One region of the Rahnella sp. RFA10(1/100) genome, then DNA from elsewhere that is predicted to be linked to it. Evidence: predicted binding sites of a transcription regulator. Region 1 holds the regulator's gene; each other region holds the start of a gene.
What was found. The regulator PhoB, encoded in region 1, activates phosphate uptake and scavenging genes when phosphate is short. The targets are predictions, from matches to a motif close to CTGTCATAAAACTGNCNNAT.

Region 1 (10,607 bases):
CCAATTCGGTCTGGCTGAACGGACAACAGCTGGATGAGGATCTGGCCCTGCTGTTAAAACGCGAAGTGCATATTGCCAATGATGCGAATTGCCTGGCGGTGTCAGAAGCCACTGACGGCGCAGGGGCGGGCCGTCAGACCGTATTTGCGGTGATTATCGGCACCGGCTGTGGTTCCGGTGTGGCGCTTCACGGCGCGGCGCATGCGGGCGGTAATGGCAATGCCGGGGAATGGGGACATAACCCGCTGCCGTGGCAGGATGATGAAGAAATTCAGTTTGCCCGTGAGGTACCGTGCTATTGCGGGAAATCAGGCTGCGTCGAAACCTTTGTTTCCGGCACCGGTTTTGCAGAAGACTACTTCCGTTTGTCCGGTCAGCGGCTGAAAGGCGCTGAGATTATTGCGCGGGTGGAACAGGGGGATGAAACCGCAGAACTGGCGCTCGGACGCTATGAACGCCGTCTGGCTAAGGCGCTGGCGAACGTAGTAAATATCCTCGATCCGGACGTGATTGTCTTCGGGGGAGGCATGAGTAATGTGGATCGTTTGTATCAGACGGTGCCGCTGTTGATTAAACAATGGGTGTTTGGCGGAGAATGTGAAACGCCGATCCTCAAAGCCGTTCATGGTGATTCGAGCGGTGTGCGCGGTGCGGCCTGGCTATGGCCGCAATCGCGCTTTGCGTTGTAAGCACCAGAAATAATCATTAGTAAGTCACAGGAAAAAAAATCGCGCCCCTGTGACTTACCGCCGTTGCCCTTCAGAGCGCCATTTCGCGCTTAAAGACTTCCAGAGTATGTGCCTTGACGCGGATAAATTCCGGATGGCTCATGATTTCCGATCCACGCGGGCGCGGCAGGTCGAACGGTACGATTTCCGCAATCTGCGTCGGTCGCCGCGTCAGCAGTAAAATCTCATCCGCCAGGAACACCGCATCTTCCAGATCATGTGACACAATCAGCATCGTGACGCCAGTCGCCAGTTGCACTTCCTGCAATTTATCGCGGATAAACAGCGTCATCTCGAAATCCAGCGCCGAGAAAGGTTCGTCGAGGAACATCACTTCCGGACGCGTCGCCAGCGCCCGCATGATACATACCGTTTGCTGCTGGCCGCCGGAAAGCTCATACGGATAGCGTTTCAGGTCAAAGCGGATATCAAACATCTGCGTCAGCTCCTCAACCCGTGCATTCACATCGGCTTTGCTCATGCCATGGCGGACCAGTGGATAGGCGATGTTGGCGCGCGCGCTCATCCACGGAAACAGCGCATCGCGGTAGTTCTGAAATACGTAGCCGATGGTGGTTTGTGCCAGCGTTTTGCCGTCAAATAAAATATCGCCCTTATCGACCGGGATCAGCCCGGCGATCATATTCATTAAGGTCGATTTTCCACAGCCATTCGGGCCGAAGATCGACACAATTTTGCTGCGCGGCAGATCCAGATTGAGATCGGTGTAAAGCGGTTGCCCGGCAAAGGCTTTGCTCAGCCCGCGGATTGTCACATGCGTGTCGGGGCGCGTGGCGTATTGAGGCAGCTTCGGGCCTTGGTAGTCAGGGTTCAGCGAGAGAGGTTGCGTCATGCTTTGCTACTCCAGTGCACAGTTTTTTTCTCGATCAGTAAAAAAGCCAGATTCAGCAGATAGCCCAGCGCACCAGTGATCAGGATCGAGGCGTACATATCTTTGATATTGAAAACCTGCTGGGCATCAATGATCCGATGACCGAGGCCGGTTTCTGAACCGATAAACATTTCGGCGACAATCACGATCACCAGCGCAATCGACACGCCGGTGCGCAGTCCGACAAAGGTTTGTGCCAGGCTTTCCATCAGCATGATGTCTTTGAAAATATGCCAGCGGGAAATACCCATCACTTTGGCGGCCATCAGGCGGGTTTTCTTGGCATTCATCACGCCGTATGCACTGTTGAACAGGATGACCAGCACGGCAGCAAAGGCGGCGATGGCGATTTTGTTGGCATCCGTAATACCGAAAATCAACATAAACAGCGGGATAAGCGCTGAGGATGGCGTTGAACGGAAGAAGTCGATCAGAAACTCCAGGCTGCGGTAAACTTTTTCATTGCTGCCCAGCATGACCCCCAGCGGCACACCAATGACCGCGGCAAAGGCGAAGGAAACCAGCGTCCGGTAGAGTGTGGCGCCGATATCGGTGCGCATGGACGCATCGGAAAATGACCGGAACATATAGCCAAGTGTCTCGACGGGTGAGGGCAGAAGCACCGGATTGAGCCATTTCGCACTGACGGCCAGTTGCCAGAATAAAAACAGCAGTACCGGGCCGATCAGCGGCAGTAATCTTGAAGACCAGCGTGAAGTCATTCTGTTTCCCCTCATCCCTGATAAATCAGTGAAGCGACATCCACCGGCTTGCTGAAGATTTTCCTTTCTGTAAAGACATCATAAAACTTCTGGAACCATTGCAGGTTGTCGCCTTTTAAACCGGAATACATCACAAAGCCCGGCAGCGGCACTTCCTTCACCAGCGCCGGTTCAATGCTGGTGTAACCGGCGACATTTTCGCGCGCTTTGTCAGGGTGAGCCGCAATGAATTCCACCGCTTTCTGATAAGCGGCAATAAACTTTTGGGTTTCTTCAGGCTTGCTGGCAATAAAGCTGGCGTTGAGTGCTGCGGCACCGCCAAACCACGGTGCGTCGGCGTTGCCGAGCACATATTTAGAAATCACGCCGGTTTCCAGGGTGCGGGAAAGATTTTTCATCCGCCCCACGGTGCCGGTCGGTTCGAGCGTGTATACACCGTCAATTTGCCCGGCGGCCAGGGCAGGTGCGTGTTGCCCCACCGGCAGTTCGATCACCGACGGGTTAGTGAAGCCATTTTTCTCCAGAATAATTTTCGCCATAGTGACGTTCTGGATCCCCGGGCCGCAGGCAATTTTCTTGCCTTTCAGATCACTGATAGCCTTGGCCGGGCTGTTCAGTGGTACCAGAAACTCATCTAACACCAGCGTGTGGTTTGACGGATTAGAACAGATAATTTTAAACAGACCCGGTGAGGTAATGGCCCCCAGTCCCAGCGCGCCGGTTGCGGTACCATTTGCGCAGCCGTGGATCCTGCCGGTGATCATCCCTTCAACAATTTGTTGTGCGCTGGCGAATTTCACCCCTTTCACATTCAGCCCGGCCTCTTTAAAAAAGCCCTGTTCAAGTGCCACGTACAAGGGTAAACCGCCGACAATCGGCCAGTAGCCAATACGGATTTCATCGTCGCCGGCTGCAAAAACCGACGTCGGGATCATGCCACCCAGGGTTGAAACGCCACCGGTAATGGCAAGCCATTGCATCAGCTGGCGGCGTTTTTTATCGACCGGACGGCATTCTGGTTTGATGTTTTTCATGGGCGGTTCCCTTAGCGGTTATGGATACATTGCAACTTGTACTGCAACTTGTATACATAACGTTAAGCACAGGGCATGCCAGTTTGTTAACGGGCGGGAAGCGGCCTAAATTCAGCAGGTTGACAAAGGGATACGCACTGCGCTGGTGCGATTTTTGGGCGCCTGCTCACAATCAGGATCCACGGCAGGGCATATCGCTAGCAATATTTTTAGCGACATGCCCCGCAAAAGATCGCGGTCAGACTTTAAATTCACTGCTTAAACGGCTGATACCCAGACCATTCACTTTGGTGACTTTGATTTGTACCGGAATGCGATCTTTCATTGCTTCGACATGGCTGATCACGCCGATGGTTTTACCCGAGGCGTTAAGGCTGTCGAGGGCATCCAGTGCCGTATCCAGCGTGTCGGCGTCAAGCGTGCCGAAACCTTCATCAAGGAACAGAGAGTCGATGCGGGTTTTGTCGCTGACCAGATCGGAGAGCGCCAGCGCCAGCGCCAGGCTGACTAGGAAGCTTTCGCCGCCGGATAATGTGCGGGTGTCACGTAGCGCATCGGCCTGCCAGGTATCGACCACCTGCAACTCCAGCGCATCGCTGGTTTTGCGCTGTAACAGATAGCGCCCGTGCAGTTTTTCCAGCTGGCGGTTCGCCAGATAAACCAGATGATCGAGGGTCAGTCCCTGCGCGAATTTACGGAATTTCGCCCCGTCACTGGACCCAATCATCTGATTGAGATAACCCCAGTCATCACAGGTCAGCTGTGCCTGCGCTATCTGAGCAATCAGCGCCTGTTGTCCGCTGTGGCGCTGCTTGTCGCTTTCCAGTTGGTTCTTCACTTCGCCCAGACGTTGTTGTAACGCTTTCAGTTGTTGAGCCAGTTCCGTCTGCTGCACGGTCAGGGCATTAAGATCACCGTCAGATTCACTCAGATGAGCAGGGCGGACAAGACGATGCTTTTCCAGCATATCTCTGGCGTCAGTCAGTAATGCCTGTGCCTGTGCCAGTTGTTGTTGCAGATGTTCTTTGCGTTGCTGCAGCTGTTGGCGCAGCACGTCGTCAAGCAGCGCTTCTTTCACCGCGGCTTCATCGGCAAACCCGCTGGTGCTCAGCGCCTGTTGCCACACCTGTTCCGTTTGCGTCAGTTGTGCGCTGGTCTGTAATTGTTGCTTTTGCGCACTGGCCAGCTGACCGGCAAGCTGGTCGCGTTGTTCCTGCGCCTTATGCAGCGCGGTCTGGGCATCACTGAACGCTTTTTCTGCCGCCTGCTGTTGCTGATGTAAGTGTTCGCGAACCTGAGCCACCTGGCGCTCGCCGAACAGTTCGAGGCGCCGGGCATGAAGCTCAGAAAGCGCTTTTTCACCTTCGGCCTGTTGTTTTTGCAACCGGACAAGGTCTTGCTGAGATTTCGCCTCTATTTCTACCAGCCGCGTAATGCGTTCGGTCAGCAATGCACTTTGCTGTTGTACTTTCTGTTGGAGATTCAGGGCGTCAGTCAGGGCATCTTTCGCCTGTTGAAGTGCCCGTGCCAGCTGTTCGTGCTGGCCGGTCAGCGCCTGAGACTGCTGCTCTTCTTCGTCGCGGGCGGTCAGCCATTGCGAGATGTCAGTGCTGTCATGCAGGGTAAACGTCAGATTCAGCGGCATGCTGAGCTGTTGCCAGTTTGCCGTCTGCGCATTCAGTTGCTGCTGATCCTGCTCCATCTGGATCTGCAGACGTCTTTGCTGTTCTTTCAGGCTTTTGATCTTCGCCGCCAGTTCGATACCGCTGGCTTTTACCGCATCGAATTCAAGCTGCATTTTCTCGACGCGCTGTGCGGTTTCAGAAGGTTTGATCTCCTGATAGTGTTCAACCGCCGGATGCGAGGTCGAGCCGCACAACGGGCAGGCTTTACCGCTTTGCAAATTCGCGCGTTCAGCTTCGAGGCTGACGATCAGCATTTCCTGTTTATGCAGCGTTTTTACGTCGTTGAGATGTTCAAGTTGTGTCTGACATTGCAGGCGGATCTTATCCAGGCGCTGCTCTTCCTCAGCCAGTTGTACCTGATACTGCGCAAAATCTTGGTTTTGTTGCTGCACGCGCTGGTTAAGCTGCGGGAAAAGTTGCGCGAGCGAAAAAAGCTGTTGTCGCACCGGCCGGAGTTGCATCAGTTCTGTTTGCCGTTTCTGTAAGGCTGCCAGCGGATGCTGTTTTTCCAGAGCTGCCTGACGCTGCTGTGCGGCGTTAAGGGCTTCGGTCAGTGCGGTCTGCCGGGTTTGATGCTGGCGGTTTTCTTCATCCAGTTTTTGTCGTTCTGCCGTTATTTGCCGCAGTGTTGTGTTCTGGTCAGCGGCCTGTTTCTGCGATTCACTGACCGCCCGCTGTGTTTCTGCCAGTGATTTGTGCCACTGAGCGATTTCACCGTCCAGCGGCAGGATTTTTTCTTCGATCAGCGTTTGCATCCGGCGCTGTTCTTCGGCCTGCTTCTGACGTGCAGTTTGCGCCTGTTCTGCTGCCTGGTTCAGCGGCGCCATCTGCGCGATCTGCTGTTCCTGTTGCTGTATCAGTTGCGTCAGATGCTGCTGAAGGCGTTGTGACTCTTCCTGACAACGCTGACGGTCATTGAGTAACGGACGCAGTTTTTCCGCCGGTTCACTGCGTGCCAGCTGTTGTAACTGCGGCGCGGCGGCCAGATTTTCCTGCTCAGCGGCAGCCAGCTGCAGCTGAGATTGCTGAAGTTTTTGCTGCACCTGTTGCCATTGTTGCAGCCAGTTCAGATCCCGCAGGCGTTGCTGCGCCTGTTGGCTGAGGCTGTTTTCCTGTGCGTTCAGTTCAGCATGCTGTGCCTCCAGCGTCTGGCGTTGTTCTTCGCTGAGCAGTTCGATGCCGGACATGCGCTGATGCAGACCGTCGAGTACGATGCGCGCTTCTTTATGTTGCTCAAAGACGCGCTGAGACAGCCGTCCGTAAATTTCGGTGCCGGTCAGTTCTTCCAGCAATTCGGCGCGGTCGTTGGCATCAGCATTCAGAAACGCGGCGAACTGCCCCTGAGACAGCATCATGGATTTGGTGAAACGGCCGAAATCCAGCCCGGTCAGTGTGGCGATGGCGTCGAGTTTGTCGCGCACTTTATCGGCCAGAATTTTGCCGCCGGCCAGTAACGCCAGCTCGACTTTCGGTGCCTGCAAGTTGCCATCCGGCGAATTTTTAGCACGACGCTGGCTCCAGAATGCGCGGTAAGCTACGCCTTTAACTTCAAACTCCACCTCAGCCAGCGATTCGGCGGTGTGGCGGGTCATCAGTTCGTTCTGGCTTGGTGTGATGTTCAGACGTGGCGTCTGATGATAAAGCGCCAGACAAATGGCATCAAGCAGGGTGGTTTTCCCTGCACCGGTCGGGCCGGTGATCGCGAATAATCCGTTGCTGGCGAACGGCTCGGCAGTGAAATCAATTTTCCATTCGCCTTCCAGCGAGTTCAGGTTTTTTAAACGCAGGCTGAGAATTTTCATTGTGCGCTGTCCTCTGCATTCTGACCGTGCGTGACCTGCTCAACAACCTGAGCAAAAAGAGTGCGCATCCGCGCCTGACGGGGGGCATCAGGGTCCGGCTCCAGCGCCAGCCGCCGTTCAAAGACGTCGCTGACGCTCAGTTCACTGAGGGTCTCTTTTTCCTGCTGCTCAATGCTGCTGATGCGCTGTTCTTTGCTGCGGCGCAACAGGACAACTTCCACCGGCAAATCCGCAGTCAGCGCCTGAATACGCCGCTGAATATCGCTGAGATAATCCTGCGTGGCGACTTCGATATCAAGCCAGACGGGTTTTTGTGCATCGCCGCCTTCGAACTGCGCCAGTTGCTTTTCAATTTCCGCCAGCGAGCCTTTGAGTATCTGCATGGGCTGGAAAACAGGAATTTCCAGCGTGTCGATGGCACTGAGCGTTGCCCCGTCGAAATCGAGCAGATACACACTTTTGGCTTTGCTCAGTTCGTCAAAGCTCAGGGCAATTGGCGAACCGCTGTAACGGATGTGGTGAGTTTTTGCGACGCACTGTGCGCGGTGAATATGGCCAAGCGCCACATAATCAACCGGCGGGAACGCCTGCGCGGGGAAGGCGTCAAGTGTGCCTATATAGATGTCACGCACGGAATCAGAAGTACTGACGCCAACGGTGGTCAGATGGCCGGTTGCAATAACGGGCAGCGGTATGCCAAGTTCATCACGCCTGGCCTGCGCGGCCTGCCAGAGCGCGTCATAATGTGCGGCGATGGCTTCCTGCAATGCCAGTTGTTTGTCGCTGCCGGACTGACCGGCCTGACTGGCCAGCAGATCACGCGGGCGTAAAAACGGGATGGCACACAGTACCGCGCCCGGTTTTCCGTCACGCTGACTGAGCACCAAAATCTGTTCAGACAGATTTTCGCCGACAGTGGCAATCACCCGCGTATTCAGGCAGGAAAGTAGCTCGCGTGATTCATTAAGTGTTGCGACGGAATCGTGGTTGCCAGCCAGTACCACCAGCTGACAGCCGGTTTGTTGTAATTCCACCACGAAGCGGTTATACAATTCGCGGGCATAACTGGGCGGTGATCCGGTATCGAAAATATCACCCGCGACAATCACGGCGTCGACCTGATGTTGCTGCACCTGACCGGTCAGCCAGCGCAGAAATGCCTGATGTTCGGCTGCACGGCTTTTGGTGAAAAAGTACTGGCCAAGATGCCAGTCTGACGTGTGGATCAGGCGCATGAGACTCCTGTATGAACCCTGGATGACGACAATGGGGCAAAGTATAAACGTCGGCGGGGGGAGATGTCCCCGATAAATCAGTCCAATTTCAGCAAGATGGCCGCTAATTATCTGTCATATTTGACTGTAATGAACCATTCTTTTCGTTCATAAATCTGTCACAAAACTGACGCATAATGGCGCCCGCAATCAAATAAAAGATCGCTAACCTATTGGCAGGACCTACGATGGCTAGACGTATATTGGTGGTTGAAGACGAAGCTCCAATCCGTGAAATGGTGTGTTTTGTACTGGAACAAAATGGCTATCAGGCCGTAGAAGCTGAGGATTTTGATTCGGCGATTGGGCAGCTTGTTGAACCTTACCCTGAACTTATCCTGCTCGACTGGATGTTACCTGGCGGTTCCGGTATTCAGTTTATTAAGCATCTTAAACGTGAGGCGCTGACCCGCGAAATTCCGGTGATGATGTTGACCGCACGCGGTGAAGAAGAAGATCGGGTGCGTGGCCTCGAAGTCGGTGCCGATGATTACATCACCAAACCGTTTTCCCCGAAAGAGCTGGTTGCCCGCATTAAAGCGGTGATGCGTCGCATCTCGCCAATGGCGGTGGAAGAAGTGATCGACATGCAGGGTTTAAGCCTGGATCCCTCGTCTCACCGGGTGATGGCCAACGAACAGGCGCTTGATATGGGGCCGACAGAATTTAAGTTATTACACTTCTTTATGACGCATTCTGAACGTGTTTATAGCCGGGAACAGTTGCTCAATAACGTCTGGGGCACTAACGTTTATGTGGAAGATCGCACCGTAGACGTGCATATTCGTCGTTTGCGTAAGGCGTTGGAAACCAGCGGACATGACAGAATGATCCAGACTGTTCGTGGTACCGGATACCGTTTTTCAACGCGTTATTGAGTCCTCACAGCGGAGAATCTGTGTGCTAGAACGTTTGTCATGGAAACGATTGGCCGGCGAATTTTTTCTCTTTTGTCTGCCAGCGTTAATTCTCGGTATTTTCGTCGGTCATTTCGGCTGGCTCCTGTTTGTGTCGCTGGTTGCGGCACTGGGCTGGAATTATTACAACCAGCTCAAACTCTCTCACTGGCTGTGGCTTGACCGCAGTATTACGCCGCCGAACGGCCGCTGGAGCTGGGAGCCGCTGTTCTACGGGCTTAACCAGATGCAGATGCGCAACCGGCGTCGGCGTCGCGAATTAGGTCAGTTGATCAAACGTTTTCGCAGCGGTGCTGAATCGCTGCCCGATGCCGTGGTGCTGACCACGGAAGAAGGCAATATTTTCTGGTGTAACGGGCTGGCGCAGGATCTGCTCGGTTTCCGCTGGCCGGAAGATAACGGGCAACATATCTTCAACCTGCTGCGTTATCCGGAATTCCGGCTGTGGATCCAGACCCGCGATTTCAGCCGGGCGCTGAATCTGCAACTCAATAATGAGCATTACGTCGAGTTTCGCGTTATGCCTTATTCAGAAGGGCAACTGCTGATGGTGGCACGCGATGTCACACAGATGCGTCAGCTTGAAGGTGCACGGCGTAACTTCTTTGCTAACGTCAGTCATGAGCTGAGAACCCCGCTGACCGTATTGCAGGGATATCTGGAAATGATGGAAGACGCCAAACTGGAAGAACCTTTCCGCACCAAAGCACTGGATACCATGCAGGAACAGACGCGGCGAATGGACGGGCTGGTGAAGCAGTTGCTGACGCTGTCGAAAATCGAAGCTTCAGCGAATATTGATTTGCATGAGAAAGTCGATATTCCGGTGATGCTCGGTATGCTCGAACGTGAGGTGCAAACGTTAAGCAACGGCCGGCATGAGGTGGTGTTTCGCATTAATGACAAACTGAACGTCTTTGGTAATGAAGATCAGTTGCGCAGTGCGGTATCGAATCTGGTGTATAACGCCGTCAACCACACGCCTGCCGGGACGCGGATTGAAGTCAGCTGGCAGCAAACGCCGCATGGTGCGCAATTCCAGATCAGTGATAACGGACCGGGCATTGCGCCGCAGCACCTCCCGCGCCTGACCGAACGTTTTTACCGGGTCGATAAGGCCCGCTCGCGGCAGACCGGCGGCAGCGGACTCGGGCTGGCGATCGTCAAACATGCGCTCAGCCATCACCACACCAAACTTGAAGTCATGAGTGAAGTGGGGGTCGGTACGCGCTTTATGTTTACGCTGGCACCGAAGTTGATTGTTCCTCCGGAACAGGCCAGCCAAAGCGATGTAAAGGGATAAAAATCAAGCCACAGCAATAAGCTGTGGCTTCTTTTAGCAAATGATCTGTAACCCTTTTTCTTCGATTAATAGCAGTAAAAGCAGGGCGGCACCCGTTGGTTTCGTTTCGTTGCGTTCCCATTTTTGAATACTGTTAGCCGACATATTGATGAGTCTGGCCAGCACACCCTGACTGATTTTTTCTTTCTCACGCAACGCACGAATATGTTCAGCTGAACTTTCGGCAAAGGCTCTCAGCCGCTCTTCCTGA
Region 2 (10,607 bases), on a different contig from region 1:
AATTTTGCTGGCAGCGCGGGTCAGGAAACTGTTGGGAGACTTATCGCTGATAGAACGGAACTCGCCAATCTGCTGAGTCGGATTAGCTTCATTATATCTGGCGCGAAAATTGATCAGCGTCGTTTCAAAGGTTGGCGCACCGGCAAGCAGGTAAGGGGCTTTTGGCATTTCTTCCGCGCCGGCGTGCTCTGCCGGCGGATCGGCCAGTGCAATATTCTGGCCGGTGAGCATAAGCAGCGCGGGAAGTGCCAGTCGTAATAAGGATTGAGCAACAGTCATAGGGCGTTTCTTATTTTATTTCAACAAACCGATTAAAGCGGGGAACGGGGGGTAATGTCAAAAGGAGTGCGTAAAGATTCTCGTCGTTGTTGTCCGTGGGGTACACTCCGGCTGGTTTAACAATTTACTCCCATTGTACTTTACGGAACGGACTGTCAATGACGTTACAGCATGCACTATTTTCTTTTAACGGCCGCCTGGGCCGACGTGATTTCTGGATGTGGATGGTCAGCTGGCTGATCCTGATGGTGGCTGACTTCTTTTTTGCCGCACAGGAATGGATTACCTATCAGTCCGCCGGATTCGCGCTGGTGGTTTTACTGTGGCCGACGGCGGCTGTGCTGGTGAAAAGATTACATGACCGTAATAAATCTGCCTGGTGGGCGCTGTTGTTTGTGCTGGCGTGGATGCTGGTGGCGGGGAACTGGGCAGCGGCGATGCCGCAGATATGGAGCTGGGTTCTGGGACGGCTGGCGCCTTCAGTGATTTTCATTATGTTGCTGATCGACTGCGGTGCGTTTACCGGCACGCCGGGCACAAATCGTTTTGGCCCGGAACCGGACGACGTTAAATTTCGCTAGTTTTCAGTCACTGCTTACCAGTAATGCTCGCTGGTCATATGACCCGGTTTACGTTTGAGGTGTTTGCGCATACCCCGCGTGTCTTTGAGTAACTGCTGTGTATCGCGAACCATCTGCGGATTGCCGCACAACATCACGTGGCTGTCCTCTGCCAGCATTTTCAGGCCGACAGCTGCTTCCAGCGCACCGCTTTCAATCAGCGCAGGAACTCGCCCGGTCAGCGAGCCTGAAATTTCCTCGCGACTGACCACGGTCTGTATATGCAGTTTGCCTTCATAACGGCGTTGCAGTTGCTGCATCAACGGCAGATAACTCAGATCGGCAGCAAAGCGTGCCGCATGAACCAGAACAATATTTTTGAACCGTTCCAGCCCCGTACCTTCCTGTAAAATCGACAGATACGGCCCGATGGCGGTGCCCGTTGCCAGCATCCATAAGGTTTCGCATTCGGGCACTTCTTCAATGACGAAAAATCCGGCGGCTTCCCTGGTGATGTTGATTTCATCTCCGGGCTGCATCACATGCAGATGCGGGCTGAGTTTTCCTTCCGGCACGTTGACCAGATAGAATTCCAGCTCACCGCTTGAGGGCGGATTCACATAGGAATAAGCGCGCTGAACCCGCTCACCGTCAATATCCAGTGAAAGTTTGGCGAACTGGCCTGCGGTAAAAGGGTCAACGGGCGCATTGACCGTGATGCTGAACAAACTGTCAGTCCAGTGTTCAACTTTTTTGACTTTTCCTGTCACCCAATCAGCCATAAAAAACTCCCGTGGTTTCTGGTTTGTTCACGTGGTGCGAAATTATGTCCTGATTTTATTTCAAATTTTCCCGATCCCGTATCGGTTAAATGTTATCAGCCTGTTTATTACCGGTTAGTCAGTATCGATTTCTGTACACCCAGCGTTACAGAAGTGGTTCCCGCCGCTGCCAGCGAACTGACAGAAGTCTTCCCCGCAGTACTCGCTTATTCATCTTAATTTGTTAACTTATGCGCCGCCGGTGTCTGGCTGAAATGATGGGTTATTTATTCTGCTCTTTTCCATACTTATCCGATAATGAACTGAAAAATGAAAAAACTGGAAAATATTCACCTGCTTATTATGCTCATTTTGCTGGTGGCTGTCGGGCAAATGGCACAGACCATTTATGTGCCGAATATTGCGGACATGGCCGCCAGTCTTGCCGTAAAACCCGGTGCCGTGCAGCGGGTAATGGCGGCATATCTGCTGACATACGGCGGCTCGCAACTGGTTTATGGTCCGCTTTCCGATAACGTTGGCCGTAAACCGGTGATCCTGACCGGCCTGATAATTTTCCTGCTTGGCGCGGCGGGCGCGATGATGTCAACGAGCCTGAATATGCTGATCGCTTTTGCAGCCATTCAGGGGCTGGGCACCGGCGTAGCAGGTGTGATGGCGCGAACCATGCCACGTGATTTATACAGCGGCGGCGCGTTACGCCATGCCAACAGTCTGCTGAACATGGGCATTCTGGTCAGTCCTCTGCTGGCACCGGTGATCGGCGGCGCTTTGTCGGCGTGGCTGGGCTGGCGTGCAAGTTTTGGGTTTCTGCTTATCCTGTGCGCAGGAGTGGCTTTTTCGATGTACCGCTGGTTGCCGGAAACCCGTCCTGAATTCACTGCCGATCATCCGCCGCGCAAAATGCTGGGCAGTCTGCGTTTATTGCTGGCCGATGCCAATTTCAGCCGTTATCTGGTGATGCTGGTCGGTGCGCTGGCCGGCGTGGCGGTGTTTGAAGCCAGTTGCGGAGTGCTGATGGGCGGCGTTCTCGGGCTGAGCGGTGTGATGGTCAGCGTCCTGTTTATCCTGCCGATCCCGGCAGCTTTCTTTGGTGCCTGGTATGCCGGGCGTACAGAGAAAAGTTTCCAGCAACTGATGTGGCATTCGGTCATCAGTTGTCTGCTGGCTGGTCTGGCGATGTGGATCCCCGGCTGGCTGGGTATCATGAATATCTGGACGCTGGTGGTGCCAGCTTCGCTGTTCTTCTTCGGCGCGGGTATGTTATTCCCGCTGGCGACCACCGGCGCAATGGAGCCTTTCCCGTATCTGGCAGGCGCTGCGGGTGCTCTGGTCGGTGGTTTACAGAATATGGGTTCAGGGCTGGTAGCCTGGATGTCAGCAATGCTGCCGCAAACCGGTCAGTTCAGTCTCGGGTTACTGATGTTTGCCATGGCAGTGCTGATTTTGCTGTGCTGGTGGCCGATGTCGAACCGCAGTCAGCATGAAGGGCATACGGCCTGATAGTGCAAAAGCAGGGCGCTGATGGCCCTGCTTTTTGATGACCGGAAGGAATGATCAGATAATAAATGCGTGCAACGCCGCGTCTTTACGGTCGAGGTAATGGGTGGAGCGGATACGGCGGATAGTGCGTGATTTACCCCGTATCAACAGTGTTTCGGTGGTCGCCATGTTCCCCTGACGGCTGATGCCTTCCAGCAGGTCGCCTTTAGTAATACCGGTCGCGGAGAAAATCACGTTATCGTTACGCGCCATATCATCAAGCAGCAGCACCTTACCGGCTTCAATTCCCATCACTTTACAGCGCGTCAGCTCTTCTTCGCCGATACGACGGTTTTCCGGTGTATCGCCTTTCACGTCATGCCGTGCCAGTAGCCGGCCCTGCATATCGCCATCCAGTGCGCGGATTACGGCGGCAGAAATTACCCCTTCCGGTGCGCCGCCGATGCCATACAGCACATCCACTTCGCTTTCCGGCATACAGGTCAGGATCGTCGCCGCCACATCACCGTCCGGAAACGCGAACACTCGCACGCCTGACGCCAGCATTTCGCGGATCGCATCGTCGTGGCGTGGTTTCGCTAAAACCGCGACAGTCAGTTCGGTGAGCGGCTTATTCAGCGCCTTCGCAATATTTGCGAGGTTTTCAGCCAGTGTCAGTTGCAGATCAATCGCTCCTTTCGCGCCCGGCCCGACGGCAATTTTTTCCATGTACATGTCCGGCGCATTGAGGAAGGAACCTTTGTCGCCCACGGCCAGCACGGCCAGCGCGTTGGATTGCCCCATGGCCGTCATACGTGTGCCTTCAATCGGGTCGACAGCAATATCTACCGCATCGCCATTGCCGGTACCGACTTTTTCGCCGATGTATAACATCGGCGCTTCATCAATTTCCCCCTCACCAATCACGATGGTGCCATCAATATCAACTTTATTGAGCATGATACGCATGGACTGAACGGCAGCATTATCGGCAAGGTTTTTATCACCACGCCCCAGCCATTTGTAACCAGCCAGCGCAGCAGCTTCGGTCACGCGGGAGAACTCGATTGCTAATTCACGTTTCATTGGAAAGCCTGTAGAAAGAAAAAAGAGGTCGGTGAGACGAGGCTCATCTGTGCCGCAGATTTTAGCACAATGGGAAAAGGCACATAAAAAAACTCCCCAGGCGGGGAGTTTCAGAAAGAGGTGTTGGCGATAAAATACCCGGCGATTACTCGTCGTGATCTTCCCAGGAACGAACACGTGCCACCGCTTTTTGCCAGCCTTTATAGCGGACATTACGTTCCGTCGTTTCAATGCTTGGGCGGAATTCACGTTCGATAGTTGCTTTGCTGCGCACCTCTTCCAGATCGCTCCAGAAACCGACGGCCAGACCGGCGAGGTAGGCAGAACCCAGCGCGGTCACTTCCAGCACTTCCGGGCGCTCTACACGGGTGCCGAGAATGTCTGACTGGAATTGCATCAGGAAATTATTGGCAACCGCACCGCCATCCACTCGCAGCGCCTGCAGACGAGCGCCTGAGTCGGCCTGCATCGCATCCAGCACGTCGCGGGTCTGGTAGGCGATAGATTCCAACGTCGCGCGGATAATGTGGTTACTGTTCGCACCACGGCTCAGACCGAAGATAGCGCCGCGGGCATACGGGTCCCAATAAGGCGCGCCGAGGCCGGTGAAGGCGGGCACCACGTAAACACCATTGGTGTCTTTCACTTTCATGGAGAAATATTCGGAGTCGGTTGCATCGCTGAAAAGCTTCAGTTCATCTCGCAGCCACTGAATGGACGCACCGCCGACAAACACAGCACCTTCCAGCGCATAGTTCACTTCGCCGCGCGGACCGCAGGCGATGGTAGTCAGCAAACCATTTTTAGACGCTACCGCTTCAGTACCGGTATTCATCAGCAGGAAGCAACCGGTGCCGTAGGTATTTTTCGCCATACCCGGTTGGACACACAGCTGGCCATACAGGGCCGCCTGCTGGTCACCGGCGATACCGGCGATAGGGATACGCGTACCGCCTTTACCCCCGATGTTGGTCTGGCCGTAAATCTCAGAAGAAGGGCGAACTTCCGGCAGCATTTCACGCGGAATATCCAGCGCTTCAAGCATACGCTCATCCCATTGAAGGTCATGGATGTTGAACAACATGGTACGTGAGGCGTTAGTGTAATCCGTCACGTGAACACGACCCTGCGTCATTTTCCAGACCAACCAGGTGTCGACGGTGCCGAACAGCAGTTCGCCGCGTTTAGCGCGTTCACGTGAACCTTCAACGTGGTCGAGGATCCATTTCAGTTTGGTACCGGAGAAGTACGGGTCGATAACCAGGCCGGTGTTGTGGCGAATGTATTCTTCCAGACCGTCTTTTTTCAGCGTTTCGCAGATGTCAGCAGTGCGGCGGCATTGCCAGACAATCGCATTATAGATTGGCTTGCCAGTTTCTTTTTCCCACACAATGGTGGTTTCGCGCTGGTTGGTGATACCGATACCGGCAATCTGATCGGAATTAATGTCGGCTTTTGCCAACACTTCCACCAGCACCGAGCTTTGCGATGCCCAGATTTCCATCGGGTCATGCTCAACCCAGCCCGATTTCGGGTAGATCTGGGTGAACTCGCGTTGTGCCACGCTGACGATATTGGCATCGTGATCCAGAACTACGGCGCGTGAACTGGTTGTACCCTGGTCGAGTGCAACAATGTATTTTTTTTCGTGAGTCGTATCTGCTGACATAATATTCATCCTACGAATGAGTAAGCTGTGGAACAGTTTAGCCGATCAGGCCTTACGTTGTTTGGATGGCTGAGGTGCTTTTTCTTCTGCCGGTTCATTAATCTGATTTGGCAAATGGCGACCAATCAGCGCCTTGTAGGCGATGGCACCCAGAGAAGCCCCGAGCAACGGGCCAAAAATTGGCACCAGGAAATAAGGAATATCGCGCGCACCGGTGAAGGCAACCTTGCCCCAGCCAGCGAAGAAGGCGAACACTTTCGGACCGAAGTCACGGGCCGGGTTCAGGGCGAATCCGGTCAGTGGCCCCATGGATGCACCGATAACCGCGATCAGGATACCGATAAGCAGCGGTGCCAGCGGGCCACGTGGAATACCGTTGCCATCATCAGTCAGGCCGAGGATTAACGCCATCAGAATGGCTGTAATCACCGTTTCTACCAGAAACGCCTGCAATACGCTGATGTGCGGGTTCGGATAGGTAGAGAAAATACCGGCCAGATCCAGACTTTCGACGCTGCCGCGGACCATATTGTGGCTTTGCTCAAAATCGAAGAACAGATTGTAGTAAAGGCCATAAACCAGTGCAGCGGCGCAAAAAGCACCGGCGACCTGTGCCACGATGTAAGGCAGAACTTTGCGTCCTTCAAAGTTTGCAAACAAACAAAGTGCAACGGTCACCGCCGGATTCAGGTGTGCACCGGAGATGGCGGCTGTCAGGTAGATGGCCATTGCCACACCCAGACCCCAGATGATACTGATTTCCCACTGGCCAAAGGTTGCCCCGGCAAGTTTCATTGCTGCGACACAGCCCGCACCAAAGAAAATGATAAGCCCGGTACCCAGAAACTCAGCGATGCACTGACCTTTTAATGTGGAACTCATGGTTTGGCTCATAGTTTGATCCTGCTAAGGATGATGTTAATGGTTAGTTATAGTTTTTCTGTTATATCGTTTGTGAACGTAATCGGATTTTGGCGTTCATCATTAAATGAGAACGTAATGTGAATTTATCGTTAACGAGCATAAACGAGAAATAGCGAAATCAAATTTTGTGTGTTGCGTCATAAAAATGAGCGATTTCGCGTATTGTCGGGCCATGATGCCGCGCCAAAAGGCCTGGATTTAACATTTTCAGCGCGCGTTGCTGACAAACGAGCATCACTATTACGTGTTTTACGGTGGCTACGGTTATTCGGCATTAAAGGCTATTTCTGGCGTGTGACGCTGCTTTTTAGGCATTTCCTGATACCCGGCACTGTAAAATTGCAACAGACTGCGTGGATAGAGGGGTTGCGGGTAGACAGATCAAAGCTGGCTACATACAATCACCCGTTAAGACACCTGCCGGTTTTATGCAATTCTCTGATGAATTCGTTATAAAAATCGACGGAGTGCAGGAATTTTTGAGCCGTGTCCGGACGATGCGGCAGAACATAAGATGTGCGCCTTGCGAACATAAGGGGACCGAAAAATGTCATTTGAAGTATTTGAGAAATTAGAAGCTAAAGTTCAGCAAGCGATCGATACCATTACTCTGTTGCAGATGGAAATCGAAGAACTGAAAGAGCAGAACAACGCCCTGTCTCAGGAAGTTCAGCAAGCCAGCGGCAATCATGAGTCTCTGGTGCGTGAAAATGCGCAGCTGAAAGAAGAACAACACGTATGGCAGGATCGTCTGCGTGCACTGTTGGGAAAAATGGAAGAAGTTTAATCACTTCATATTCCAAATAAAAAAGGACGCCAAGGCGTCCTTTTTTGTTGTGCACAGAAGAAAATTATTCTATATCGAGCGGGTCTTCTGACAGCACGATACCGGTATTATCGGCATAAAGATGGTCGCCGGAGAAGAAGGTGACGCCGCCGAAATTGACACGAATGTCGCTTTCGCCGATTCCTTCACTGCCTGCGCCAGCCGGGATAGCGGCCATCGCCTGAATACCCAGGTCCAACTCTTCGAGATCGTCAACCTGACGGACTGCACCATAAATCACGATGCCTTCCCATTCGTTCTGGAACGCGAGGCGTGCCAGTCCGGCATCCAGCAGTGCGCGACGCACAGAACCGCCGCCATCAATCACTAACACACGGCCACGGCCGTTTTCTTCCAGCAGGTCATAAAGCAAGCCATTATCTTCGAAGCATTTCACGGTAGTGATTTGCCCGCCAAATGAAGTACGGCCGCCAAAGTTGGAGAACAAGGGTTCGACGACATTCACTTCTTCATGGTAGATGTCGCAAAGTTCGGAAGTATCGTATTTCATAGGTTTTCATCTGGTTGCTGCATGAATGCTCAGTATATCCCTTTCCGGCGGATGTTGGCAAAATCATCAATTGTTAAATGTGAAAAGTGACCTGATAAACGCACATCAGGCCAACTTTGTTCAATTGAGTAACAGTCCTACTGCAAATAAGACGTTAGTCAGCAACGCCGTTTTTACCATATGTTCCAGTAACGGGCGGACTTCGGTGGATGTTGTGGATTTCATCACCCGCGCCACATGTTTCGCCAGCATCGGAATCGCCAGAATAAACAGCCAGCCGGTCCAATGATGCAGGTATACGGCGGAGAAAATGAGCAGACACAGCACGGCGGCGGTCAGGATGATAGTGTGATAACGGCGGGCGTTAACCGGCCCGAGGCGAACCGCCAGTGTATTCTTGCCATTGATACTGTCGGTTTCGATATCGCGCAAATTATTGATATTGAGCACGGCGGTGGAGAGCAAACCGGTTGCCGTCGCCGGAAGCATCACGATCCAGTCGAAATAGCCTGCCTGTAAATAAAACGTCCCCGCGACACTGATCCAGCCGAAGAAAATAAGAACGGAAATATCGCCAAGCCCCATGTAGCCATAAGGCCGTGTGCCGACGGTATAGGTAATCGCCGCACCAATCGACAGCAAGCCGAGAACCAAAAACCCGACCACGTCACTGGGTTTATGGCAGGCCACGGCGATGAGCGCGATACCGCAAATTATGGTCAGCGCGATGGTCAGGATAATGGCGTGCTTCATCTGCGCAGCGGTAATCAGCCCCTTTTGCATTCCGCGCAGAGGGCCGACGCGATCCGGGGTATCGCTGCCTTTCTCTGCGTCCCCATAGTCATTCGCCAGATTCGACAGGATTTGCAGACAGCCGGCAGTCAGCAGTGCCAGCAATGCAATAAGCGGATGGAAGGTATTTTGCAGGCTGGCAATGGCAGAACCCATGACGATAGAGGCAAACGCCAGTGGCAAGGTTTTCGGGCGCAAGCTTTCCAGCCAGGCGCGGGCGGGCGTCGTCGGTGTGCAGGAAGTGATTATGCTCATAGATGATTTCGCTCAGGTGAAGAATCAGTCCGAAATCTAAAAAAAATCAGGGAGGCAAACGCCTCCCTGAAGATCACTTTCGGAACGTATGAGCAAATTATAAGATAAAACGGCTCAGATCTTCATCAGCTACCAGCTGGTCAAGGTGGCTTCTAACATAATCTGCATCAATGTTTATGGAGATTCCGTTACTTTCGCTGGCGTCGTAAGAGATATCTTCCATCAGACGCTCCAGAACGGTGTGCAGACGACGCGCACCGATATTCTCTGTGGTTTCGTTTACCTGCCATGCGGCTTCTGCAATGCGCCGGATACCGTCAGCGGTGAAATCAATGGTTACGCCTTCGGTCGCCATCAATGCTTTGTACTGATGTGTCAGCGAAGCACTTGGCTCGGTCAGGATACGTTCGAAGTCTTCAGTCGACAGCGCCTGCAGTTCCACACGAATGGGCAGACGACCCTGCAATTCTGGGATCAGGTCTGACGGACTGGCCGTCTGGAATGCGCCGGACGCGATGAACAGGATATGATCGGTTTTCACCATGCCATGCTTGGTAGACACCGTGCAGCCTTCCACCAGTGGCAACAGGTCACGCTGAACACCTTCACGGGATACGTCAGGGCCTGAACTCTGACCGCCACGTTTACAGATTTTGTCGATCTCATCGATAAACACGATACCGTGTTGTTCAACGGCTTCGATCGCCTGTTCTTTCAGATCTTCCGGGTTCACCAGTTTCGCCGCTTCTTCTTCAATCAGCAGCTTCAGCGCTTCTTTGATTTTCAGTTTACGTGGTTTCTGTTTCTGAGCACCCATGCTCTGGAACATCGACTGCAACTGATTAGTCATTTCTTCCATGCCCGGCGGAGACATGATTTCAACGCCAATCGGGCCGGATGCCAGGCTGATTTCAATTTCTTTGTCGTCGAGCTGGCCTTCACGCAGTTTTTTGCGGAAGTTCTGGCGCGCAGCAGAAGGTTCCTGCGCTTCGTCAGGCTGCCCCCAGTTATTTTTAGCCGGCGGGATCAGTACGTCCAGAATACGTTCTTCGGCCAGTTCTTCAGCACGATAACGGTTTTTTTCAATAGCTTGCAGACGCACCATTTTCACAGCCGAATCGGTCAGGTCGCGGATAATAGAATCCACTTCTTTACCCACATAACCGACTTCAGTGAATTTGGTCGCTTCTACTTTGATGAACGGCGCGTTAGCCAGTTTCGCCAGACGACGGGCAATTTCGGTTTTGCCGACACCGGTCGGGCCGATCATCAGAATATTTTTCGGGGTGACTTCATGGCGCAGCGCTTCATCGAGCTGCATGCGGCGCCAGCGGTTACGCAAAGCAATGGCCACGGCGCGTTTCGCTTTATCCTGGCCAATGATGTAACTGTCTAATTCGCTGACAATCTCGCGCGGGGTCATCTCAGACATAATTTCGAT
Region 3 (10,607 bases), on a different contig from region 1:
AGGCTGGCTGTTAACACTGGATATCCCGAGCTATCTGCCGGTGATCACCTACGGCGAAAACCGTGAATTGCGTGAAGAGATGTACCGTGCGTTTGCCACCCGTGCCTCCGATCAGGGGCCGAATGCCGGTAAGTGGGACAACAGTGAGGTCATGGCCGAAGAGCTGGCGCTGCGTCACGAACTGGCCCAGTTGTTAGGTTTTGATTCGTTTGCGGATATGTCGCTTGCCACCAAAATGGCGGAAAGCCCGAAACAGGTGATCGATTTCCTGAGCGGTCTGGCAAAACGTGCGCGTCCGCAGGGCGAGCAGGAACTGGCGCAGTTGCGTGCTTTCGCCAAAGAACATTTCGGCGTGGATGAGATGGAAGCCTGGGATTTGCCGTTCTATGGCGAAAAACAGAAACAGCACCTGTTCTCCATTAACGACGAGCAGTTACGGCCTTACTTCCCTGAACAGCGTGCGCTGGAAGGGTTGTTCGAAGTGGTGAAACGTATTTACGGTATCACCGCCAAAGAGCGCAAAGATGTGGAAACCTGGCACAAAGATGTGCGTTTCTTCGATCTGTTCGATGAAACCGGCGACCTGCGCGGCAGCTTCTATCTCGATCTTTATGCCCGTGAACACAAGCGCGGTGGCGCATGGATGAACGACTGCGTGGGCAGTATGCGCAAAGCGGACGGCGAACTGCAAAAACCGGTCGCATACCTGACCTGTAACTTTAACGGTCCGGTGGGCAACAAACCGGCACTGTTTACGCACAACGAAGTCACCACGCTGTTCCATGAATTCGGTCACGGACTGCATCATATGCTGACCCGCATCGACACGCCGGGGGTTGCCGGTATTGCCGGTGTACCGTGGGATGCTGTCGAACTGCCAAGCCAGTTTATGGAAAACTGGTGCTGGGAGCCGGACGCTCTGGCGTTTATCTCCGGTCATTTTGAAACCGGCGAACCCCTGCCGAAAGAGATGCTGGATAAGATGCTGGCGGCGAAAAACTATCAGGCGGCGCTGTTTATCCTGCGTCAGCTGGAGTTCGGTCTGTTCGATTTCCGTATGCATGCAGAGTACGACCCGGCCAAAGGTGCGCAAATCCTGCAAACGCTGGCAGAAATCAAAAAACAGGTGGCCGTGGTACCGTCACCGTCGTGGGGACGTTTCCCGCACGCTTTCAGCCACATCTTTGCGGGCGGTTATGCGGCGGGTTATTACAGCTATCTGTGGGCGGAAGTGTTGTCTGCCGATGCCTATTCCCGCTTTGAAGAAGAAGGTATTTTCAACCGCGAAACCGGCCAGTCATTCCTGGATAACATTCTGTCGCGTGGCGGTTCCGAAGAGCCGATGGAGCTGTTCAAACGCTTCCGCGGGCGTGAGCCGCAGCTGGATGCTATGCTGCGCCACTACGGAATCAAAGGATAACCTCTGCCTGTGAGTGTGTGTTTACTGTGTGAAGAAGGCGCCGATGAAGGCGCCTTATCTGTTCTGGCGCAGCGCTGGGATCTGACGTCTGACCCGGATGCCGTAATGGCGCTGGTGCTGACGCCTGAACGTCTGGAATTACGCAAACGTGACGAGCCAAAACTCGGCGCGATTTATGTCGATTTTGTCGGCGGCACGATGGCGCATCGTCGCAAATTCGGCGGCGGACGCGGTGAGGCAGTAGCCAAAGCCGTCGGCATTAAAGGCAGCTATCTGCCGGATGTCGTTGACGCCACCGCAGGGCTGGGCCGTGATGCGTTTGTACTGGCGTCCCTGGGGTGTAAGGTGCGGATGCTGGAGCGCAATCCGGTAGTGGCGGCACTGCTCGATGACGGGCTGGCGCGCGGCTATCGCGATGCAGAAATCGGCCCGTGGCTGCGCGAGCGTATGACGTTGCTGCATGCCTCAAGCCTGACAGCGCTGGCTGCACTATCGCCAAAACCGGAAGTGGTGTATCTCGACCCGATGTATCCGCATAAACAGAAAAGTGCGCTGGTGAAGAAAGAGATGCGGGTATTTCAGGGATTAGTCGGCCCGGATGAAGATGCGGATGGCCTGCTGGAACCGGCACGCCGTTTAGCGACTAAACGTATTGTGGTCAAACGCCCGGACTACGCACCGCCGATGGCTGATATCGCCGCCCAGGCCGCTGTCGTGACCAAAAGTCACCGGTTTGATATCTATACGCCGTTGTAGAACTGTCATTATAGAAACTGCCGTTATAAGGCAGCACGGTGATGAAAAAGAAACCAGAAAGCACTGCACATACGTTCTGGTTTCTTATTTTCATGCCTGATTACGCAAATCTTCAATAAACTCAGTAACCGGCACCGTTTTTTCGCGATCCCGCTGTGTTTCGTCGATCTTGTTTAATTGGTCAATCAGGATCTTTTTCATTTCTGCTTCCGCAAAACGCGTCAGTAAATCCCTGACCATCGGCTGGTATCCAATCTGGTGATGTGCCGCGATGGTTTTCAGGTTATTCAGCAGCGATTTTTGCAACCTTATTGAGATGGCCTGAAGCTCCATCATGTCATCAAATTCAGCGGCCAGAGAAGGGTTAACTGCCTCTGCATGCTCCTCCGATGCTCCGAGCTCGCGATTATCCCACATTTCTGCATTATCCTGAGCGTCATGGCGGGTCGTCATAATATCTTCCTCTAAATTGGGAGTGTTGCTGCCAGCTTTTCGCGGGTATCCTTCAGATAATGCCCCTCGCGGTTAGCAAAGCATTCGAAGACCTCTTTCTCCACAACATTGTATTTTACGAACAATTTCTCTTTCACTGCCGGTGAAAACTGGATTTTCATAATACATCCTGTATGAAAACATCTTCCGTATATACCCATACTGTTTGAATATTCTTCATAATTAACAGAGGGATGTGATTTATATATTGATAATCACCTATTCTGTATATACAGATTAATCCTTTGTTCAGGAATCGACCCGTATTCTCCAGGCAAAAAGACAAAAAAAGCCCGCAGGTGAAAACCAGCGGGCTTGTTTACAATATTAACAGCAACGCCTCTTACGCTTCTTCTTCCTCATCGCGCAATGGCACGATCAGCATGTCGATATGAACGGTGTTAATCAACTGGCGTGCTGAGGACATCAGCTTGCTCCAGAAATCCTGATGATGGCCGCACAGCACTAAGTCCACGCCATATTTGTTGATGGCATCTACCAGCACCTGCGCCAGATCACCGCTGCCGCTGAGGGTCTCCGAAATCGGATAGCCGGCATTTTGCGACAGTTCGTTCAACGCGTGATGGGTTTCTTCGGAAATACGTTTCTGCATGTCGCCCAGGTTAACGTCGATAAGACCCGTATACAGGTCTGAATAGTTCACATCAACGTGGATCAGGGACACTTTGGCGTTATACGGGCGCGCCATGGAAACGGCTTTCTCGACCAGAACTTTGCTCTCCGGCGACAGGTCCACAGCAATAAGTATGTGTTTGTAAGCCATAAGAAAACTCCTTCCATAAGTCGGTTAATAGCAATATCAGCATCATGCGGATGTCATGACGTCAGTATAGCGCCAAAATGGTTAAATAAATCAAGCATACAGATCCCATTTCCTTATCTGAGAATCCATAGATATAAATAATATGAACAGTTTCGGATTCGTTTCCTACACTCAATAATGCAGGCGTCTCCTGCTTTGGCAATCTTCTGTGGTACGAAAAGAGGGCGGGCGAAGGTAGCCCGGGGGTGTGAAATTGCGGAAAGGCAGGGCGAAACGCCGGGTGTGTGCCAGCATGACGGGCGCATTGCGCGGTGTCAGTTCGCCTTGAGGGGGAATCATGATCAGTCCCGTTGCGCTGTTTTGGGCTTTATGTTTTGTATGTGTAGTGAATATGCTGCGCTATTACTCTTCTTTGCGCGCATTGCTGGTGGTTCTGCGGGGGTGCGATCCGCTGTTGTATCAGTACGTCGATGGCGGAGGGTTTTTTACGGCTCACGGTCAGCCTGGCAAGCAAATAAGGTTGGTACGCTATATTTATGCTCAGCGCTACGTTGAACATCACGATCCTGAGTTTATTCGCCGTTGTGAGCGGGTTCGCGGTCAGTTTATCCTGACTACGGCACTGGTCGGTTTAATATTAATCAGTATGTTAGCGATGCTGATCTGGTATTAGCAACTGAAAGAAACGTGAGGGAGGATGAGTGAATAAGGAAACAAAAAAGGCGACCTGCTGAGCAAGGTCGCCTTTTTACTGCCTGTCAGACAAGCATCAGATCAGCTTCAGGGCAATCCAGTACAGGACACCGGAAAGCACAATCGACACCGGCAGGGTTAATATCCACGCCATCGCGATGTTTTTCACGGTTTTCGACTGCACACCGCCGCCATCGACAATCATGGTGCCCGCGACGGCAGACGACAATACATGCGTGGTGGAAACTGGCATGCCGGTGTAGCTGGCCACGCCGATGGACACTGCCGCAGTAAGCTGTGCTGACAGCCCCTGTGCGTAAGTCATGCCTTTCTTACCAATCTTCTCACCGATGGTGGTCGCAACACGTTTCCAGCCAATCATGGTACCCAGCGCCAGCGCCAGCGCTACCGCGATAATGATCCAGATAGGTGCATATTCGACGGTTTGCAGAATGTCGGTTTTCAGCTCGCCGAGGAAGCGTTTATCTGCGGCGGAAGTTTCCGGCAGCTTCGCCACCTTATCCGCAGTATCAGAAACACACATCAGCAGGCGACGCATATGGCTGCGTTCGTCCGGTGACAGGTCGCTATAAGATTGCAGATTAGTCAGCAGGCTTTGCGCACGACCAATGGCGTCAAGTGCGTGGCTGCTGTCGCAGTGGAACACTTTGGGCTCGTCAGTCGGTGCGATATTAACATCAGGTGCAGGCACTATCGGTGTCAGTGCTACCACATGCGGTACGGCATCAGCATGTTGCTGATAATACTGTCCGAGGTGGGTCACGGCGTCGCGGGTACGGGTAATGTCGTAACCGGTTGCACTCATGTTCAGCACAAAACCCGCCGGAGCCACACCAATCAGAACCAGCATGATCAGGCCAATACCTTTCTGACCATCATTAGCGCCATGAGAGAAACTCACGCCGATAGCCGACAGGATCAGGCCGATACGTGTCCAGAATGGCGGCTTTTTCTTGCCATCTTTCTTTTCCCGTTCAGCAGGGGTCAGGTGGATACGTGCATGTTTCTTGTTGCCACTCCAGTAACGGCGCAGCAGGAAAATCATGGTACCTGCCATAATCATCCCGACCAGCGGGGAGACGATCAGTGAGGCAAAAATACCGATCATTTTGGGGATGTTTAACGCATCGACCACAGAGGTGTGAGTCATTAATGCATTGGTCAGCCCTACGCCAATGATGGCGCCGATCAGGGTATGGGAACTGGACGCCGGCAGGCCGAAATACCAGGTGCCAAGGTTCCAGATGATCGCCGCCAGTAACATAGAAAACACCATGGCAAGGCCATGAGCAGAACCCACGTTGAGCAGCAAATCAGTTGGCAGTAAATGAACGATGGCATAAGCCACACTCAAACCACCGAGCAGGACGCCAAAGAAGTTAAATACCCCTGCCATCACGACCGCTAATTGCGAACGCATTGCCCGGGTATAGATGACGGTTGCCACTGCGTTGGCCGTATCATGGAAGCCGTTAATGGCTTCATAGAACAGAACAAACAGTAACGCGAGAATCAATAACGAACCGGTATGAATATCCAATCCGGCAAATAGATGCAGCATAATTGTTACGCCAGTTAGTGGTCATGAACGCCGCGCATTATCTGCGAGAACAGGGGGAGGGGAAAAGGAAAATATGACATTTTTTTGACTAAAAACAGTCCAATATCTACCCTGGATTTGGTTAAGTTTTTATTTATCAAAAAGTTATTCCTCCTTTGGTGATTGAAACATTTACTTACGACGTTCAGGAAACGGTCTGTTGGCTGGTTTAACAGGCGCCTGTCCCTTACAATCCGCGGCTCAACGCCCCGGTAAACAGGGCGAACCTTATGTAAAACGTAGTTGAATTTCCGTAAAAGAGAGGCCGAAAGTGGAACAGGTTGATGTGGTAGTCATTGGTGCAGGTGCGGCAGGCATGTTCTGCGCGGCGCAGGCCGGACAAGGTGGCTGCCGGGTTCTGCTGCTGGATAACGGCAAAAAAACCGGACGCAAAATTTTGATGTCAGGCGGCGGACGCTGCAATTTCACCAACCTTTATGCTGAACCCGCTGCCTATCTTTCCGAAAATCCGCATTTTTGTAAATCCGCGCTGGCGCGTTATACCCAGTGGGATTTCATCGATATGGTCAACCGTTACGGCATCGCCTGGCACGAGAAAACCCTCGGGCAGTTGTTCTGCGACGACTCGGCACAGCAAATCGTCAGCATGCTCGATAAAGAATGCGAGCTGGGCAATGTCGATGTACGCCTGCGCAGCGAGATTTCCGATGTGCAGAAAACCGAAAATGGCTTTGTCATCAAGGTGAATGGCTCAACTGTAAGCACTCACTCACTTGTTATTGCCAGCGGCGGGCTTTCCATGCCGGGGCTGGGCGCGACACCCTTCGGTTACCGTCTGGCGGAACAGTTTGGCCTGAAAGTGCTGCCGACCCGCGCCGGTCTGGTGCCGTTTACCCTGCACAAACCGCTGCTCGATCATTTGCAGACGCTTTCCGGCGTGTCAGTGCCTGCGGTTCTGACTGCGCAAGACGGCACGGTTTTCCGTGAAAGCATTCTTTTCACCCATCGTGGCATGTCCGGTCCGGCAGTTTTACAGCTTTCGAGCTACTGGCAGCCGGGTGAGTTTGTGAGCGTTAACTTACTTCCTGATGTGGATCTGGCGGCGTTTCTGAATACGCAGCGTCAGGAACACCCGAATCAGAGCCTGAAAAATACGCTGGCGATGCAACTGCCGAAACGTCTGGTGGAGTGCCTGCAAACGCTGGGTCAGTTGCCGGACGTCACGCTGAAACAGCTGAATGTGCCGCAGCAGGCGGAACTGGTTGAACAACTGCAAAACTGGCAGGTTCAGCCCAACGGCACCGAAGGTTACCGCACGGCAGAAGTGACGCTTGGCGGCGTCGATACCAAAGAGTTGTCGTCCAAAACCATGGCCGCCGCTAAGGTGCCGGGCTTGTATTTTATCGGTGAAGTGGTGGATGTCACCGGCTGGCTGGGTGGATATAACTTCCAGTGGGCGTGGAGTTCGGCGTGGGCCTGTGCGCAGGATCTGATGGTGTTTTGCAATAATAAAAATGATGATCTGAATAAATAGTTGGTGATCTCACCTGCATTTGAGACATTAAAGTTCGTGATCCAGAGCACCTCGACAAAAAATCTAATTTTGATGTCAAACAGGAAAATCTCCCCCCCTCAAAAGCAGAAAAACACGACATAGGGTAGTGGTCGCCACTGACCGACAGACCCTATGTCGTGTTTAGCGAGCGGTTCACGCCGGCGAGCAAGGCCGCTGGGTTGCATAAGCAGGCTAGCGGCTTGCCGCGTTTATCTGTCCAGATGTTCTAATGCCGCCTGTGGGCGGTATTGTTTTTATTACGGGATAATCACAGCGGATTTGTGAGGTTGGGCAGTCTACGCGTAAAACCCAATAATACGAACCACAAGAAACCCCGGCACCCTTTCTGAGGTAGCGGGGTCAGCTAAAACGTACTTTTAGGATACGGTCACTGTGAACTCATAGTCTCCTGTCGTGAACGGCAGCCTGACTGGCGTTTTGGAGTCCCCCGGTAACACCTTCTCAGGACAAAAAACCTTTCAAATTTTCCAGCATATTGGTCATCATGCCGAAGGCCATATTTACGCTGTGAATGCTGTAATACAGCGTAATATCATTGCGCATCAGGTAGGTTTCAAAACGCTTATCTGCCAGCACCGCCTGAACTTCCAGACTGCGATCGCGAAAATGTCGGCAGTTATTAATGTACAAATCCAGTGAACGGTATTCTCCCGTAGCAAGCTGATTCACCAGCACCGCCATCTGTTCGAAGCTCTCGATCAGCGCCCTGTGTTTTTCCAGATGGCCGGCATGCTCCTGAAGATTTTCCATAATGACGTTCTCCCGGTAACGAGACGACGGCAAAAGCCTGATCAGAAGCTTTGCCAGTCGGACTCATTTGTGGAGTGCGCACCCGGTTTTTCCGTGCGTGGAAGGGCGGCTAGTGCCCGCGCTGGTTTTGCCCGGGACTGATGCTGAGCCGTGGCGTCGCTGAGACGGAATTCGCCGACCAGTCTCGCCAGGCCGTCAGCCTGATCCTGCAACGAGCGTGAGGCTGAAGAGGCTTCCTCTACCAGCGCGGCGTTCTGCTGAGTCACGTCATCCATCTGATTGACCGCCTGATGTACCTGAGAAATCCCCTGACTCTGCTCTGTTGCCGCAGCGGCAATCTCATTGACCAAATCAGTCACCTGACGGATGGCATTACCCATGGAGTTCATGTTCTCGCCGACATCGCCCGCCTGATGGGCACCGGCTTCGATCAGGCTGTAGGAAAGGTCGATCAGTTCTTTTATCTCACGCGCGGCGGTGGTCGAACGTTGAGAAAGATTTCTGACCTCTCCGGCAACAACAGCAAAGCCTTTACCGTGCTCACCGGCACGTGCCGCTTCCACGGCGGCATTTAACGCCAGAATATTGGTCTGGAAGGCGATGCCCTCGATAAGCGTGATGATCTCAGTGACTTTGCGTGAACTGCTGCGGATATCACCCATCGTACCCAGCATCGTCTCAAGTGATGATGCACTTTTCTCCGACAGTGCATTCATGTTACCCGCCAGCTGGCTGGCCTGACGCGTGTTGTCAGCCGTCTGGCGAACCGTCTCGCTCAGCTCGGTCATGCTGGCGGCCGTTTGTTCCAGAGAAGCTGCTTGCTGCTCGGTGCGCGAGGAGAGATCTTCGTTACCGGCCGCGATTTGTGCCGAGGCGCTGCTGACGGACTGGGAAGCCGCGCTCACAGACAGCAGCGCTCCGGATACGCGTTGCATCAGACTATTGAACGCGCGGGCCATATTGCCCACTTCATCATGACGGCTGTCATCGGCGCTTACGGTCAGATCCAGCCGCTCGCTGGCGACGGCCATAATCCCGCCGATGTCCAGCAGGCTTTTTCGTACCCGACGGATGGTGGCCAGTGCGAAGGATCCCAACAGCAGAATAATGATCGTCACGCTGCCGCCCATTCCCCACAATGTGGTGTTGAAAATGCTGTGGTTGATGGCCCGCAGCCCCTCACCGATGTTGATATTTAAGGTAAGCTGTTTGCGATAATCGGCGATGAGCTGACGGATAGCCCCGCCGATACTGTCGTCGCCCTCAATCATTGCCAGAGTGACATCGTCCTGATGCGCTCGTGAAGAGGTCAGAAAGGCGGGAAGTTTCTCTTCCACTTTACGAATATTGTCAAAAGCCACGTGTGTCAGCCTTTCATCTTCAGCATCTGAGATGTTGTGCTGCAGATAATAATCCGTCAGCGTTTTTAGCCCGGCAATCTGCTGCTGAATGCGGGTTTCTACTTCAGGCATTTTACCGTTATCGGTCTGGCTCTGATGTTTATAGAGGGTGAGAGAAAGCTTATTGCTTTGATCAATAAGATTATTGAGATCCTTAATTGAAGGGATCGTATTGACCTGAACATATTCAAACCGGTCCTGGAAACCCGAAATCAACATGATTGCGACGACGCCCATTGAGATAAGGGCCGCAGAAAGCAGCGAGAACGTCAGTAAAAGACGTTGTGTGATGTTCATATTTTCCCCTGATTTTAAAAGTCCCGCCTTCAGGAAAAAGACAGGATGTGAATCACGGTTATCGGCAAAAATTGCGTTAACGTTAATTAAACCGATCTAATTCAATAATTTACGTTAATAAAATGTTCATAAATAATGTTGCGAATGATTTTTTATGCATCTAAAGAGATTTTTCATTCTCATTGGATCGGTTTTTGAATCATTTCCGACGGATCAGGAAGGTTGTTAAAAAGAACATCAGGAACACGGCAATTTCTCATTGAAAAGCGCGAGGAAATAACACAGTCTGCGACCTGCCCACGCCCAACCGGCATGTCTCTTTCTCTGTCACAAGGTCACCTGATGTTTATGCATAATTGCCACCGTGCTATTTATCTTTATAAATCAATAAAATGAAAAGAATCACGGGACGGTTTTCGGGCTTAAGTATCATGCTTCCACTGCTTCTGACAGCGTGCGGCACACTTTCCGATATGCAGGTTAAAGAAAATCCGCATGAAGTGAAGCAACTGGCCTGTGGCCAAAATCTTGACGACGTGGTGGATACCGTAGCCCGGCGGTACCTGCACAAAGAAAAATCCAGCGGCATGGCGATCGGGATCATCAGAAATAACGGCGCGGCCAGAACCTGGGGCTATGGTTATACCAACGCGGTGAACGGTTACAGGATTGATGGCGAAACCCTGTTTGCACTCGGTTCGGTCAGTAAAGGTGTGACGGGAGAAGTGGTGGCGGGGCTGGTCGATAAAGGACAGCTTAAGTGGGATGACAAACTGGTGGATCTCCTGCCAAAAAATACCCCGCTGAGCGAGGACGCCAAAAAAATCACCCTGTTGCAACTGGCGACGCACACTTCG

Region 2: a site for PhoB is predicted at 6,917-6,936, ahead of ETV65_RS22735 (MIP/aquaporin family protein). Genes of this name have one in related genera too.
Region 3: a site for PhoB is predicted at 5,799-5,818, ahead of pitA (inorganic phosphate transporter PitA). Genes of this name have one in related genera too.

What each region holds. Positions count from the first base shown of each region.
Region 1 covers NZ_SEWR01000003.1:96,642-107,248, reverse strand. Annotated here, with positions in the region: gene mak (fructokinase) at 1-689, shown strand, start outside; gene ETV65_RS10870 (ABC transporter ATP-binding protein) at 760-1,581, opposite strand; gene ETV65_RS10865 (ABC transporter permease) at 1,578-2,342, opposite strand; gene ETV65_RS10860 (ABC transporter substrate-binding protein) at 2,354-3,376, opposite strand; gene sbcC (exonuclease subunit SbcC) at 3,615-6,863, opposite strand; gene sbcD (exonuclease subunit SbcD) at 6,860-8,098, opposite strand; gene phoB (phosphate response regulator transcription factor PhoB) at 8,326-9,015, shown strand; gene phoR (phosphate regulon sensor histidine kinase PhoR) at 9,038-10,357, shown strand; gene ETV65_RS10835 (helix-turn-helix domain-containing protein) at 10,391-10,607, opposite strand, start outside.
Region 2 covers NZ_SEWR01000011.1:76,552-87,158, forward strand. Annotated here, with positions in the region: gene ETV65_RS22705 (DUF1454 family protein) at 1-279, opposite strand, end outside; gene ETV65_RS22710 (DUF805 domain-containing protein) at 438-860, shown strand; gene fpr (ferredoxin--NADP(+) reductase) at 875-1,621, opposite strand; gene emrD (multidrug efflux MFS transporter EmrD) at 1,931-3,124, shown strand; gene glpX (class II fructose-bisphosphatase) at 3,179-4,189, opposite strand; gene glpK (glycerol kinase GlpK) at 4,335-5,858, opposite strand; gene ETV65_RS22735 (MIP/aquaporin family protein) at 5,904-6,752, opposite strand; gene zapB (septal ring assembly protein ZapB) at 7,330-7,569, shown strand; gene rraA (ribonuclease E activity regulator RraA) at 7,634-8,119, opposite strand; gene ETV65_RS22750 (1,4-dihydroxy-2-naphthoate polyprenyltransferase) at 8,240-9,166, opposite strand; gene hslU (HslU--HslV peptidase ATPase subunit) at 9,264-10,598, opposite strand.
Region 3 covers NZ_SEWR01000005.1:134,175-144,781, reverse strand. Annotated here, with positions in the region: gene prlC (oligopeptidase A) at 1-1,420, shown strand, start outside; gene rsmJ (16S rRNA (guanine(1516)-N(2))-methyltransferase RsmJ) at 1,430-2,176, shown strand; gene ETV65_RS16280 (hypothetical protein) at 2,267-2,629, opposite strand; gene ETV65_RS24940 (hypothetical protein) at 2,641-2,790, opposite strand; gene uspA (universal stress protein UspA) at 3,012-3,452, opposite strand; gene uspB (universal stress protein UspB) at 3,790-4,125, shown strand; gene pitA (inorganic phosphate transporter PitA) at 4,222-5,727, opposite strand; gene ETV65_RS16260 (NAD(P)/FAD-dependent oxidoreductase) at 6,038-7,261, shown strand; gene ETV65_RS16255 (hypothetical protein) at 7,745-8,053, opposite strand; gene ETV65_RS16250 (methyl-accepting chemotaxis protein) at 8,095-9,750, opposite strand; gene ETV65_RS16240 (beta-lactamase family protein) at 10,182-10,607, shown strand, end outside.